Regions from separate parts of the Myxococcus guangdongensis genome, predicted to be linked through region 2. Evidence: riboswitches for the same ligand, from Rfam matches in the RefSeq annotation. Region 2 holds a riboswitch; each other region holds the start of a gene.
What was found. A riboswitch is a leader RNA that binds a small molecule or an ion and turns the genes downstream of it on or off. The one in region 2 is predicted to bind cobalamin.
Positions count from the first base shown of each region.

Region 1 (3,202 bases), on a different contig from region 2:
TGGGCCTCGCGCGCCACGCGCACCACCCGGTCCACCTCGGCCACGGGCGTGCGGTGCACGGACACGAGCACCTCGTCCGGCCGCGCCGGGTTGCGGCTCTGAAGCAGGTCTCCGCTCCGGAACGCCTCGCCCCCGAGCCACGACGGCAGCTCTCCGCCCAGCTTCGAGCGCACGGCGGTGAGCGCCTCGTCGAACTGCGCGTGCAGCGCGGACAGGTCCGCCTCCAGCACCGAGTAGGTGATGCGGAAACTCATGACGCCTCCTGGAAGAAGTGGTGGATGCCGCGGGCGAGCGTGTCGACCAGCTCGTCGACCTCCGCCTCGGTGATGACCAGCGGGGGGCCGACCATGAGCAGGTCCCCGTTCGTCCCGTCCGCGTGGCCCGTGTTGGACCAGAGGACGAGCCCTCGCTCGAACAGCGCCGCGAGCAGTCGCTCGATGACCTTGCGCGCGCGCGGGAAGGGGCGCTTGCTCGCGATGTCCTCGACCAGCTCGATGCCGGCCATCAGCCCCACGCCCTGCACGGAGCCGACGTGCGGCAGCGTGCCCAGCGCCTCGCGCAGCCGTCGCTGGAGGTGCGCGCCCACGCGCTCGGCGTGGGCCACCAGGTCGTGCCGCTCGTAGTAGTCGAGCACCGCCAGCCCCGCCGCCGTCATCGCGGGCGCCTGGAGGTACGTCTGCGCGTGCATGAAGCCGCCCGAGCCCCGGCGCAGCTCCTCCAGGTGCTCTTCGCGGATGAGCAGCGCGCTCAAGGGCGCGTAGCCCCCGCTGATGCCCTTGCCGAGCACCAGCACGTCCGGCGTGAAGCCGTAGAGGTCGCTGGCGAAGAAGCGGCCGGTGCGACCACAGCCGCACATCACCTCGTCGGCGATGGTGAGGATGCCGTACTCGCGACACACGGCGCTCACGCGCTCGAAGTAGCCGGGCGGCGGAGGCGACGCGCCCGCGGACGAGCCGATGACGGGCTCCGCGATGAAGGCGGCGATGGTGTCCGGGCCCTCGCGGCGAATCGTCTCCTCGAGCAGCCGCGCGTAGTGCTCGGCGCCGTCGCGCGCGTAGTCCTCCAGGCCGGAGCGGTACGGGTACGGCGCGGCCGTGGTGACGACCTCCGCCAGCATGGGGCCGAAGAAGGTCTTGTAGTGGGGCCGGCCCGACAGCGAGAGCGCGTACAGCGTGTTGCCGTGGTAGCCGGGCACGCGCGCGATGACCTTGCCGCGCTGGGGCTCGTCTCGCTCCACCCAGAGCTGGCGGACGAACTTCACCGCGGCCTCCACCGCCTCGGAGCCCGAGCCGAGGAACGCGGCGCGCGTGAGCCCCTGGGGCGCGTGGGCGCACAGGCGCGAGGCGAGCTCCTCGGTGACGTCGGTGGTGAAGTGGGTGCCGTTGACGTAGGCGACGCGCAGGAGCTGCTCGTGGATGCGGTCCGCCACCTCGCGGTTGCCGTGGCCCACGCTGGCCACGAGCGCGCCGGCGGAGGCGTCCAGGTAGCGCTTGCCGCTCGCGTCGAAGAGGTGGACGCCCTGACCGTGCGTCACCACGGGGAAGTCGCGCGCGAGATTGCGCAGCAGCACGTTCCCCTGGGGGTAGCGCACCGTGTGCCTGGCTTCTTCCCGCATCGTCCGTCCTCCACGCAGCGCGGACGACCGGAGGTCGCCCGACAGGGCTCCCGCGTGGAAGAAGGGCAGTCGCGATGCACGCGTGAGCGCACACCAGGCTCCGACTGGAGCCCACGGACCGACCTTCGCCCCCACGGGCGACTGGAGACACGGGGGATGGAGGTCGGAGAAGTCGAGCGTGCGTGAGGGCCCGTCGAGGCACGAGCGCCGCTCGAACCTTCCGGCCGTCCCACGCGGCTCCAGGTCGAAACCGTCCGTGGATTTCTCCCACGGCCGGATGCGGGCAGGTCTTCGGGCTCGTGAGCGCTTCGGCTTTTGAGGGCCGGCTTCCTACGACTCGTCGCTTCCCAGCTCCCCGAGGGAACCAGTGCGGATGACGAGGCTCGTTCTCACTTACCGCTGCGGGGCAGCCCCGGAATCGAACCGGGTTCCCTTTTAAGCTCGGACCGAGGTCCGGGCACCAACATGGGGCGGTATGTACTGTTCGCCTCTTCGGACTGTCAAGCGAAGCGCCGGTGCGCGCTCGACGCGCATGGACGCGACGTCCGCTGTGCGCTCACGGATGTTCGACGAGCAACCTGCCGTGCATGAGCGCTGGCGCATCCCGTGCGCAGGCGTCACCTTCATCGGTGGCCCTCCGCGTCGGAGGACGCCCCGAGACTATGGCTCCGTCCGCCGCGACCACCGCTGCCGCGCCCTTCACGTTCACCCGCGCACAGAAGGTGTTCACGATGTCGGGTGCGCTGCTCGGGCTGCTGCTCGCGGCGCTGGACCAGACGATTGTGGCCACGGCGGGCCCCTCCATCCAGGCGGACCTGGGCATCTCTCCGGCGCTCTATCCGTGGCTGACGACGTCGTACCTGGTCGCGTCGACGATGATGGTGCCCGTGTGGGGGAAGCTGTCGGACCTCTTGGGCCGGCGCGCGGTGCTGGCGGCGGGAATCATCGTGTTCCTGCTGGGCAGCTTCCTGTGCGGCGTGTCGCGCTCGACGCTGACGCTCATCCTGTATCGCGCGGTGCAGGGAGTGGGCAGCGCGGCGCTCTTCACCGCGTCGCTGTCGGTGGTGGCGGACCTCTATCCGCCGCGCGAGCGAGGCAAGTACCAGGGCCTGTTCGGCGCGATGTTCGGTCTGTCGAGCGTGGTGGGGCCGCTGGCCGGGGGCTTCATCACGGACCGGCTGGGATGGCACTGGGTGTTCTTCATCAACCTGCCGGTGGGCGCGGTGGCGCTCGCGCTCGTGCTCTTGCGCATGCCGGCGCTCAAGCCTCCGGGGGCCTCGCGCGGGAAGCTGGATGTGACGGGCGCGGTGCTGCTGGCGCTGGCGGTGGTGCCGCTGTTGCTCGCGCTCAGCCTGGGACGTGGCGCGGAGCAGGTGGCGCACGGTGGAGGATGGGCATGGGGTTCGTGGCAGGTGCTGGGGTTGTTCGCGCTCGCGGCGATGGGGACGGTGTTGTTCCTGCGCGAGGAGACGCGGGCGCAGGAGCCGCTGTTGGACTTGAAGCTGTTCCAGGACCGGACGTTCGCGTTGGGGAACGTGGCGGTGTTCATCATCGGCGCGGTGTTCCTGTCGGGCGTGGTGTTCCTGC
Region 1 covers NZ_JAJVKW010000012.1:41,499-44,700, forward strand. The annotation lists gene LXT21_RS31490 (aldehyde dehydrogenase family protein) at 1-254, opposite strand, end outside; gene LXT21_RS31495 (aminotransferase family protein) at 251-1,615, opposite strand; cobalamin riboswitch at 1,881-2,095, opposite strand; gene LXT21_RS31500 (MDR family MFS transporter) at 2,278-3,202, shown strand, end outside.
Region 1: another riboswitch for cobalamin. It lies ahead of LXT21_RS31495 (aminotransferase family protein); the one in region 2 lies ahead of LXT21_RS37265 (acyl-CoA thioesterase).

Region 2 (3,202 bases):
GCCACCACGCCGGTGCGGTGCCGCGAGGACAGGTAGATGTCCTCCTCGGACGAGCACTGGTAGTTCGTCACGGTGTACGGCACCTCCGGGTCGTGCGGCGTGTCGCCCCAGCACTTGAGGAACGGAATCCACCGGCCCGGGACGTGGTAGCTGCCCAGGGTCTGCTTCGGCAGCGAGGCCGCGAGCATCTGCTCGGTGAGCCGCTGCTGGTTGTCGATGAGCTGCGCGCGCACCGTCTCCAGCAGCGCGGGCGTCGCGTCCGGCGCCATCTTCAGCGCCCGGCCGAGCAGCGTCCTCGCGCGGTGCACCGGGACCAGGAAGCCCAGCTGGTTGCCCATGGTGGCCACGTTGACGCCCACCACGGTGCCCTGCCCCGTCAGCGTGGGGCCTCCGCTCATGCCGGGGTTGATGGCGCCGCTGAAGTGCAGGCGCTCGTAGAGGGAGTCCTGGATGAAGCCGTTGTAGGTGCCCTCGACGATGGTGGTGCCCAGGTCATGGGGGTTGCCCATGGCGAACAGGCGCGCGCCCTGCGGCGGCTCGCGGTCCTCCAGGACGAAGAAGTCCTTCACCGGCTCGTCCATCCGGATGACGGCCAGGTCGTGGACCACATCCACGTCGACCAGGCGCGCGGGCACGGGCTCCCCGCCGGTGCGCAGCACGAGCTGCGCGGTGTAGTCCTCCGGATGGAGCACCACGTCGGAGACCACGTGGTAGTTGGTGATGGCGTACCCGTCGGCGGAGACGAAGAAGGCGGAGCCGATGGAGGAGCGCGTGCCCGAGCGACGCTCGATGATGCGCACCTGGGCGACGCGGTTCTGGATGCGCTGGAAGAGCTCGTGGGTGGCCGGAGGCAAGCCCGCCGGAGGAGGCTCGGGCGCGGGAGCGGGCACGGCGTCGGGTTGGCTTCGGACGGTGGAGGGCGCGCCCGGTTCCGATGGGGCGACGGCCGGCGCCTGCCCCAGCACGGCGACGAGGAGGAAGACGAACATGGATGCGGCGCACGCTATCCCAGCGCCGCGCGCGCGTGGGTACCGAGTGGAGAGGGCATGAGGGCTCCGGTGCGCTCGTCGACCCACCTGCCCTGTTGGCGACGCGCCGGGCAGCGGGTAGGGTCCGCCCCGCCCGAGGTGCCTCATGGGGGTCCATGGGGTTTAGCAAGGGAATCCGGTGCGAATCCGGAGCTGCCCCGCAGCGGTCAGTGGGAACGAACGCCGTCGAACACACTGGTCCTCGACTGACGAGGGCTGGGAAGGGACGGCGCCTAGGACGCCAGCATGCGCCGCGATGCGTGGCGGGTGGTGGAGCAAGCCCACGGAGCCCGAAAACCTGCCTCGAGCCCTCCTGGGACGCGGACAGCGCCCCGGGTGGCGCTTCGCCCCCGACCTTCGCGGGAAGGTCAGGCCATCCATCGCGGCCCACCGCCGCCGTCGGAGGTCTTCACGTCCGGGGCGGCCCGTGGGCCAGGAGTCCATCCATGAGTCCGATGCAGCCCTCCCTCCCCTCCTCCGCCACCGAGACCCGGATGGTGGACATGGTGTTCCCGGATCAGACCAACCACTACGGCACCCTCTTCGGAGGTCAGGCCCTCCGGTGGATGGACATGTCCGCGTTCATCACCGCCAGCCGCTACACGCGCCGCACCGTCGTCACCGCCTCCAGCGAGCGCGTGGACTTCCACATGCCGGTGCAGCAAGGGCAGCTCGTGGAGCTGGTCAGCCGCGTGACGGCCACCGGCCGCACCTCCGTCACCGTGGACGTGGAGATGTTCGCCGAGGACCTGCTCACCGGCGCGCGGGAGCTGTGCACCCGGGGGCGCTTCGTGCTCGTCGCGCTGGACGAGCACCGCAAGCCCACGGCCGTGCCTCCGCTCGCGCCCGAGCCGAGCGCGGGGTGAGGTGAAGCACGGAGTATGAAGACGCGCCGGGGCCGATTCCCCGGGCTCCGGCGCGGATCTCAGGAGGTGGCGTCACGCGAGGCACGCGTGGAGTCGCCTCGCCTCCGATGCGGCCCGCTCGCGGCGCCACACAGGGCGCCATCCGGTCGACTCACCGATGCTCGGTCCGCGCGGCGGTCACGACTCGGAGGCCATCCGACCCGCGCGCCCTCGGCGCCACGCCGCGTACGACGCCACCAGCGCACCGGCCAGGGCTCCCGCGAGCGCGCCCAGCACGCGCCGGGGAACCGCGCCGGGCGTCGTCGTCGGCTCCAGGCGGAAGGTCTCCAGTGAGGCGCGGACCCCCGGGGCCAGCCGCTCCCAGCGCACCGCGGGCGCGCTCACCACCACCACCGCGTGCCGCCCCTCGGACGCGAGCCCCGCCACCAGCACCGTGCGCGTCTGCCCCGCGTCCCGCAGCGTCCCCAGCACCTCCACGCGCGGCGCATCCCCGCCAATCCGGTCCACCCGCTCCGGCGACAGCACCACCCCCAGCTCCCGCTGGAAGTGCTGCATCACCGCCGACGCGAAGTCGTCACGCTCGGAGGGGCTCGCGGAGAAGCTCCGCTCCACCACCGACACCAACATCGTCGCCGCCTCCGGCCCTTCACCATCGGCGAGCGCCGCGGACAGGGACCTCGGCGTCTCCGCATCCAACGTCACCGCCCCCGCCACCGAGCCCGTGTAGGGCTCCCACCGCACCATGTGGAACCCCTCGGGCGGACGCAGCACGTAGCCGTCGCGCCGCAGCTCGGTGCCGAGCGCGCCCGACAGCAACAACCACCCTCCTGCGGCCACCCACGAGAGACTCACACCGCGCAGCATAGGCCCCCCGCGCCCCCGACGCGGCCACCTCGCGCGCACCGCACGAACCCATGGATACCCAGAAGACACGGCTTCACAGGCCCAAGGCCCACCGTCCCGGCGCACCACGAAGTCAGCGCTCGCACGCCTTCGTTGTGACATCCCCGTCGGGCGCGGGTAACCTCGCGCCGAGATGAATCCTGCAGCCCGGGTGGAGATGGAGGCTCGCGCCGACCGAGCGCTGCGCCGTGGAGAGCTCGTCGAGGCGCTCGACCTCTACGAGGCGCTCATCCTGGCCTTCCCGGATGACAGCTCGCTCGCGGACAAGCTCGCCAACCTCCGCGAGTCCCTCCAACCCCTGGAGCTCCAGAAGCTGGAAGCCTCCCGACCGCCCGAGGAGCCGGAGCTCCCGCTCGGTCCCTCCTCACCCGCCCAGGAGGGTGAGCGCCTGTTCGCCCTGGGGGA
Region 2 covers NZ_JAJVKW010000016.1:208,703-211,904, reverse strand. The annotation lists gene LXT21_RS37270 (S1C family serine protease) at 1-989, opposite strand, end outside; cobalamin riboswitch at 1,109-1,348, shown strand; gene LXT21_RS37265 (acyl-CoA thioesterase) at 1,475-1,894, shown strand; gene LXT21_RS37260 (hypothetical protein) at 2,072-2,758, opposite strand; gene LXT21_RS37255 (hypothetical protein) at 2,931-3,202, shown strand, end outside.

Region 3 (3,202 bases), on a different contig from region 2:
GGTGCTTCGCGAGCCGGTGGACTCCGTGTCGCCGTGCGCGTGCGGGGACACCGCGTCGGTGGTGGACATCCAAGGACTCATCGCCAACCACGCCCGCGACAACCACAACGCCGTCATCGACCTGGAGCCCTCGGCGCTGCAGGGCTTCACCGGCGAGCGCACGCTGGAGCTGCCGTGCGGGCGCTTCTTCCTGACGGGCATCGAGGGTCAGGGCCGGCTGAACCTCGTGGTGCGCGAGCGCACGGCGCTCTTCGTGCAAGGCAGCGTCGTCATCGGCGAGCGGCTCTCCGTGGAGGTGGTTCCGCCGGGGGAGCTGGACTTGTTCGTGGGCGGCGACATGACGGTGGCCGGACAGCTCATGCTGGGGTCCGTGGAGGCGCCCGCGAAGGTGCGCGTGTACGCGGCGGGGACGGGAACGCTGGGAATCTCCGCGGGCAGCGTGCTCGCGGGAAACCTCTATGCACCCGGGGCCACCCTGACGCTCAGTGGCAACGCGGAGGTGTTCGGCTCCGTCTTCGTGCGGCACATCGAGTCCTCGGGTGCGCTGGCGCTGCACTACGATTCGGACATCCTCTCGTTGGGGAGCGCCTGCGGGCCCGTGGAGTGATACAGGGGGGTGGACAGGGCGCGGGGGCGTGCACAGGTTTGCGTGCACACCTTCCCGGCCTGGAGGGCTCGTCGTGCTCCACCGTTTGTCCTCGCTGATGTCCCGGCTCCAGGAGGACCGCGAGGCCTTGCTGCGGGATGTCGGGTGGCCCGTGCTGGTGTGGGACTCCATGCCGAGCCGACCGCGCGCTGTGGCGCAGCTGGAGCCGCCGACGCTGAAGGTGCCGATTCCCTCGAGAGGCGTGGAGCCCGTGGTGTTCGAGCTGTGTCCGCGCTTCCCCGGGCGAGGGCCCGAGGTGATGGTGGGCCGCAGCCCCGAGTGCGACATCGTCCTGCCCGAGCCCACCGTGTCGCGGCAGCACGCGCGCTTCCGTCCGGAACCGCACACCGAGGTGTGGAGCGTGACGGACCTGGAGAGCCACGGCGGCACCTTCGTGGAGGGGGTGTTGATTGTGCCGGGGCGCTCGACGCCGCTGTTCAGCCAGGCCTCGCTGCGACTGGGGAGCGCGCAGGTGGTGTTCCTGCAGGCGAGCGCCTTCGAGTCCTACGCGCGCTCGTGCCAGGTGTCGTCCCGGGTGCGCTTGACGCGCTGGTAGGCAGCTCCTAGAAGGGGTGCGCCCTTGGGTGCCCATGTCGGGCTTTCAAGAGGGAAGCCGGTGCGATTCCGGCGCGGTCCCGCCACTGTGAATGGGCAGCCCTGAGGTCAGGGCCGGGGACTTCGGTTGTCGCCACTCCGGCGGTGTCCAGGCGGACGCTCCGGGGGAAGGCGGAAGCCCCCTTCCAGCCAGACGCGTCGTGCGCCTGGAGCTGGAGTCCATCAGCCAGGAGACCTGCCCGAGGGTGCGGACGTGTCGCGTGGCGACACGGGCGGATGGCCTTCTCTCTTCGATGGAGAGAGCGGAAGGCGGAGCATGCGGCGCACCTTCCTCGCCGGGCACCTGGTGTGTCTGGCGCTCAGCCTGCCTTCCGGAGCGCACGCGCAGGCGTCGGAGGACGCCGTCGTGCCCGCGACGGTGGTGCGAGGCAAGGCGCCGCCGCCTCCGGACTCGCCCGAGCGCCGCGACCCCACCGGCGCCATCACCGTCATCGACGCCAGCGAGCATGCGGGCGAGGCCCGGGACACGGCGGAGCTGCTCGTGGGCTCGGTGGGGCTCGCGGTGCAGGACTCCGGCGGCTACGGGCAGAGCAAGAGCCTGGTGGTGCGCGGCGCCGCGTCGAACGGGGTGTTGGTGTTCCTGGATGGAATCCCGCTCAACGGCGCGGGTGGCATGGCGGACCTGTCGCAGGTGCCGGCCGCGTTGGTGGAGCGGCTGGAGGTGCTGCGCGGCGGCGCGGGGGCGCGCTATGGCTCGGGAGGGCTCGGCGGCGCGGTGAACATCGTCACGCGCGCGCCGTCGTCGCACGTGCGAGCCAGTGGGGAAGTGGTCTACGGGAGCTGGAACACGGCGCTGGGGCACGTGGCCGTCACCGGGCCGCTGTTGGATGGGAATGCGCTGGTGCTGCTGCACGCGGGGCGCTCCGATGGGGACTTCGCCTACGAGCTCGATGAGCTGCCCGCGGTGCCAGACAACCCCGTCACGGCGGAGGCGCGCGCGCGCAACGACGCGAAGGGGGGCGGCGTGCTGCTGCGGTATCGGCGGCGGCTCCCGGGCGGCTCGCGGCTGGATGTGTTGTCCGAGCTGTCGCTGGAGGACCGCGCGATTCCGGGCACGGTGCAGAACCCCCAGTCCGCGGGGCGACAGGATTTGGACCGGCTGTCCTTGGGCGTGCGGTGGTCGGGGACGCAGGCGAGTGCGAGGGGGTTCTTCCGTCGCGATGGTCTGGAGGTGACGGGTGGACTGCTGGGCGCGGGTGGGCCGCAGCGGCATGTCGTGGGCGGAGTGGAGCTGGAGGGGCGGACGCTGCTCGGGGGCGGGCACGCGCTGACGGCGACGGTGGCGTCGTCGGGGGAGCAGGTCACCCAGGCGAAGGGCGCGCAGTCCGCGAGCTGGTGGCGCGGCAGCGTGATGGTGATGGACGAGTGGGCGCTGGTCGACGAGGTGTTGAGCGTCGTGCCGTCGCTGCGGTTCGAGCGGGTGGGGCCCTACTGGCTGTTCTCTCCGAAGCTCGGCGCGTGGTTGTCATTGGGCGGCGGTGTGGGGATTCGCGCGAACGCGGGACAGTCGCATCGCGCGCCGTCGTTCCTGGAGCTGTACATCCGGCAGGGGACGTTGTTGCCCAATCCGGGGTTGAGGCCCGAGCGGGTGCTCTACGCGGACGCGGCGGTGGTCTGGGATTCCCAGGCGATGGTGGCGGGGGCTCCGCGGTGGAGTGTGACGGCGGGCGGCTTCGCGGCGCTGTACGAGGACCTCATCGCGTACGAGCTGTATCCGCCGATGATGGCGCGGCCGTACAACTTCGACGCCGCGCGGGTGTGGGGCGCGGAGCTGGAGGCGGAGGCGCGGCTGTTCTCGTGGCTGTCGGCGAGCGGTGGCTACACGTGGCTGCGCACGCAGAACCGATTGGGAGACCCGCGCTACTTCAATCAGGACCTGCCCAATCGGCCGCGGCAGAAGTGGGTGGGGCGTGTGCGCGCGGGGCCGGAGTGGCTCAACGC
Region 3 covers NZ_JAJVKW010000003.1:583,763-586,964, forward strand. The annotation lists gene LXT21_RS11845 (DUF7305 domain-containing protein) at 1-607, shown strand, start outside; gene LXT21_RS11850 (FHA domain-containing protein) at 681-1,202, shown strand; cobalamin riboswitch at 1,212-1,458, shown strand; gene LXT21_RS11855 (TonB-dependent receptor plug domain-containing protein) at 1,518-3,202, shown strand, end outside.
Region 3: another riboswitch for cobalamin. It lies ahead of LXT21_RS11855 (TonB-dependent receptor plug domain-containing protein); the one in region 2 lies ahead of LXT21_RS37265 (acyl-CoA thioesterase).

Region 4 (3,202 bases), on a different contig from region 2:
GGCCGAACACCAGCCCCCAGGCACTCGCGCGCTTCGGCAACCTGCTCTACATCCCGCTCTTCGGCACCGGCAGCTCCAACTTCCAGCACGGCAACGCCGTGGCGCGCGTGGACATCTCCGACCCCACGCAGCCGCGCAAGGTGGACACCCTGTCGCTCACCGGCCTGGACCTGAAGCCCTTCGACAGCAGCGGCTCCATGCCCCTGCCGTTCTCGGTCGCGGCGACGCGCACCCACGTGTACGTGGCCCTCACCAACCTCAACCCCGCCAATGACTACCGCCCCAACGGGCCCGGCATGCTCGCGCGCATCGACCCCGCCACCGGCGCCGTGAGCGCCATCGACCTGGGCAAGGAGCGCTGCCTCAACGCGGGCTACGTGGAAGCCGTCGGTGACCAGCTCGTGGTTGCCTGCATCGGTGAGGCCATCTACGACACGGCCAATGGCTACATCGCCACGTCCGTGCGCTCCACGGGCCTGGTGCTGGTGAAGAACGACGTGCCCGTGGCGTCCTACGCGCTGAATCCTGGGTGTCAGCCCGGCGCACCGGGTTGCATGCTGTCCGTGGCCAGCCGCTTCGCCGTGTCCCGGGGCGCGGTGTACCTGGCGGACACCAACGCGGGGCGCGTCTTCGTCGTGGAAGTCGGCGATGGCACCCTCACCGAGCGCAGGGGTTACTCCACGCCCACCGCGAAGGGCCCCGCGCTCGAGGCGTGCCCGGTGGACCCCCGACGCCCCGTGTCCAACGCCATCGACGTCACCGCGCTCCATTGACAATGCCTGTCACCCGCCATATCCCGGCCGCGTCCTCGGTGCCGTCGTGAGAACCACGGCGGCTCTAGGGAACCCGGTGCGAATCCGGGACTGCCCCGCAGCGGTGTGCAGGAACGACCGCCGTCATGTGAAGCACTGGTCCCTCCCGGGACTGGGAAGCGACGGCCATTAGGTGGGCGCCCTCCGGGGCTCCCGCGCCTGCGAGTCCGAAAACCTGCCGTGGACCCGTGCCCCTTGGGCACGGACATCACCGAGGCCTCCGAGGGGAGGCGGCGGAGGCGTCAGCCTTTCCATCCGTGCACCCTGAGGTGCTTGGGTGACCGCCTTCGACCGCGTCCTCCTGGAAGCCCACCCGCCCGTGGGGGCGAGAGGGACGAGGACGCAGATGAAGACGGCTGAATCGAAGCGCGTGAAGCCCTGGATGAAGTCCGCATCACTGGCCGTGGCCTCCTTCGCCGTGGCCCTGCTCGGCACCGGTTGCAACCCGGAGTGTGTCGATCAGTTCGACTGCCGCGCCGACAACGGCGAGCCCCCCGCGGGACAGCAGTGGGTCTGCGTCGACGAGAAGTGCGAGACCGAGCCCATCCCCACCACCCCGACGCCCGACGCGGGCACGCCGGACTCGGGCACGCCCGACGCGGGACAGCCGGACTCGGGCACGCCCGACGCGGGTCAGCCGGACTCGGGGACGCCCGACGCGGGACAGCCGGACTCGGGTACGCCCGACGCGGGACAGCCGGACTCGGGTACGCCCGACGCGGGACAGCCGGATGCGGGTCCGGTGGTTGTCGACTGCGCGACGGTTCCGCTGGACCCGAAGCTGGGCACGCTCGTGCTCCAGCCCGGCTTCGTCGCCGCCGAGTCCGCGCCCCTGTCCGCGGACATCCTCGCGCTCGGCGCCTCTCCGGGCCCCACCTATGCCTTCTACGGCATCCAGGGTCGTGGCAAGGAGGCCGGGCTGTTCTCGCTGGGCACCTGGCCGAACCTCCAGCCCGGCACCACGAAGCTCTTCGACATCGTCACCCAGGCGGACCGGGACGGCTCCGCGGCCGTGTATCCGGGCGGCTACGTCATCAACGACGGCACGAGCGTCTTCACCGGCTACACGCTGGGCTCCACGGGCGCTCCGGGCAACGTCGCGGCGTATGACCTGGTGACGCCGGCCAACTCCAACTACGTCGTCGCGCCCAAGAACTACTCGGCCGCGGCCTTCTGGAGCGGAGCGCTGAGCGCGGTGCTCGTCAACGGTGGCGGCCTGGGCACGCTGCCCGGCACCGACCTGGCCGTCTACGGCCTGGTGACGTCCACGGACCCCACGAGCGCGGTGCGCGTGGCCAACTTCCCGCAGGGTGACGCGGTGGCCAGCGGCTTCACCGCCGTGACGTCCAACGGCATCGCCGCGCTGGGCTACTTCGACGGCAACTTCGTCAACGTCATCTACGGCGTGGCGCCCGCCACCGTCTCCGCGGCCATCACCAGCGGGACGCCGCTGGACCTGGGCGCCCAGGCGAAGATCGACGTGGGCAGCGACTTCAACGGCGCGGGTGCCTTCGGCTCGGGCGTCGCCATCAACCGTGGTGGCTACGACGCGGACTTCAACTTCGTGAGCACCGACGTGTCCCGCTACGCGCTGTCCGTCGGCACGGGCGACGCCGTGACGGTGGGCGCGCGCGTGCCCGTGCTCGGCTACGTCAACCAGTGCACCTCGGTGACGATGCTGGAGCCGCTCGGCTCCGACGTGCTCGTCGGCGTGTCCGACCGCAACGGCCGGCGCCTGGTGCGCCTCCAGGTGGCCCCGTGAACACGCGCGCCCTCCACGGGCTCGGCCGGGGCGCGCTGTTCGCCCTGGCGCTGAGCCTGTCCGCGTGCGGCGGGGACGAGGCTCCCCCCGCGCCCACGGACGAGGACGCGGGGCCCGGTGACTCGGGCACCGACGCGAGCCCCTCGCGGCCCGCGGACCCGTACGCGGACGAGGTGGTCGAGTACCTGCCCGGCCCCGGCGCGGGCTTCGGGCAGGACCGCTTCCCGTCCATCGTCCTGGGCGCCCCGGTGGGCGCGGGGCTGGACAGCGGGTCGCTGGATGTCCTCTCGCTGGGCAAGGGCGGCTCCATCACCTTGCGCTTCACGGACATCGCGGTGGTCGACGGCCCGGGCGTGGACCTGCTCGTCTTCGAGAACCCGTTCCTCATCGCGGGAGGCCCGCGCGCCTTCACCGAGCGGGGACGCGTCTCGGTGAGCGACGACGGCGTGCAGTGGCACGAGTTCCCCTGCGCCCCCTCGGACGCGACGAACAACTACCCGGGCTGCGCGGGCGTGCGTCCCGTCACGGCCAACCCCGCCGCCGGCATCAGCGCCACGGACCCCGCCGTGGCCGGGGGGGACGGGTTCGACCTGGCCACCGTGGGCCTCGCCCGGGCGCGTTACGTGCG
Region 4 covers NZ_JAJVKW010000003.1:588,122-591,323, forward strand. The annotation lists gene LXT21_RS11860 (MXAN_6577-like cysteine-rich protein) at 1-773, shown strand, start outside; cobalamin riboswitch at 793-1,009, shown strand; gene LXT21_RS11865 (hypothetical protein) at 1,159-2,574, shown strand; gene LXT21_RS11870 (cell surface protein) at 2,571-3,202, shown strand, end outside.
Region 4: another riboswitch for cobalamin. It lies ahead of LXT21_RS11865 (hypothetical protein); the one in region 2 lies ahead of LXT21_RS37265 (acyl-CoA thioesterase).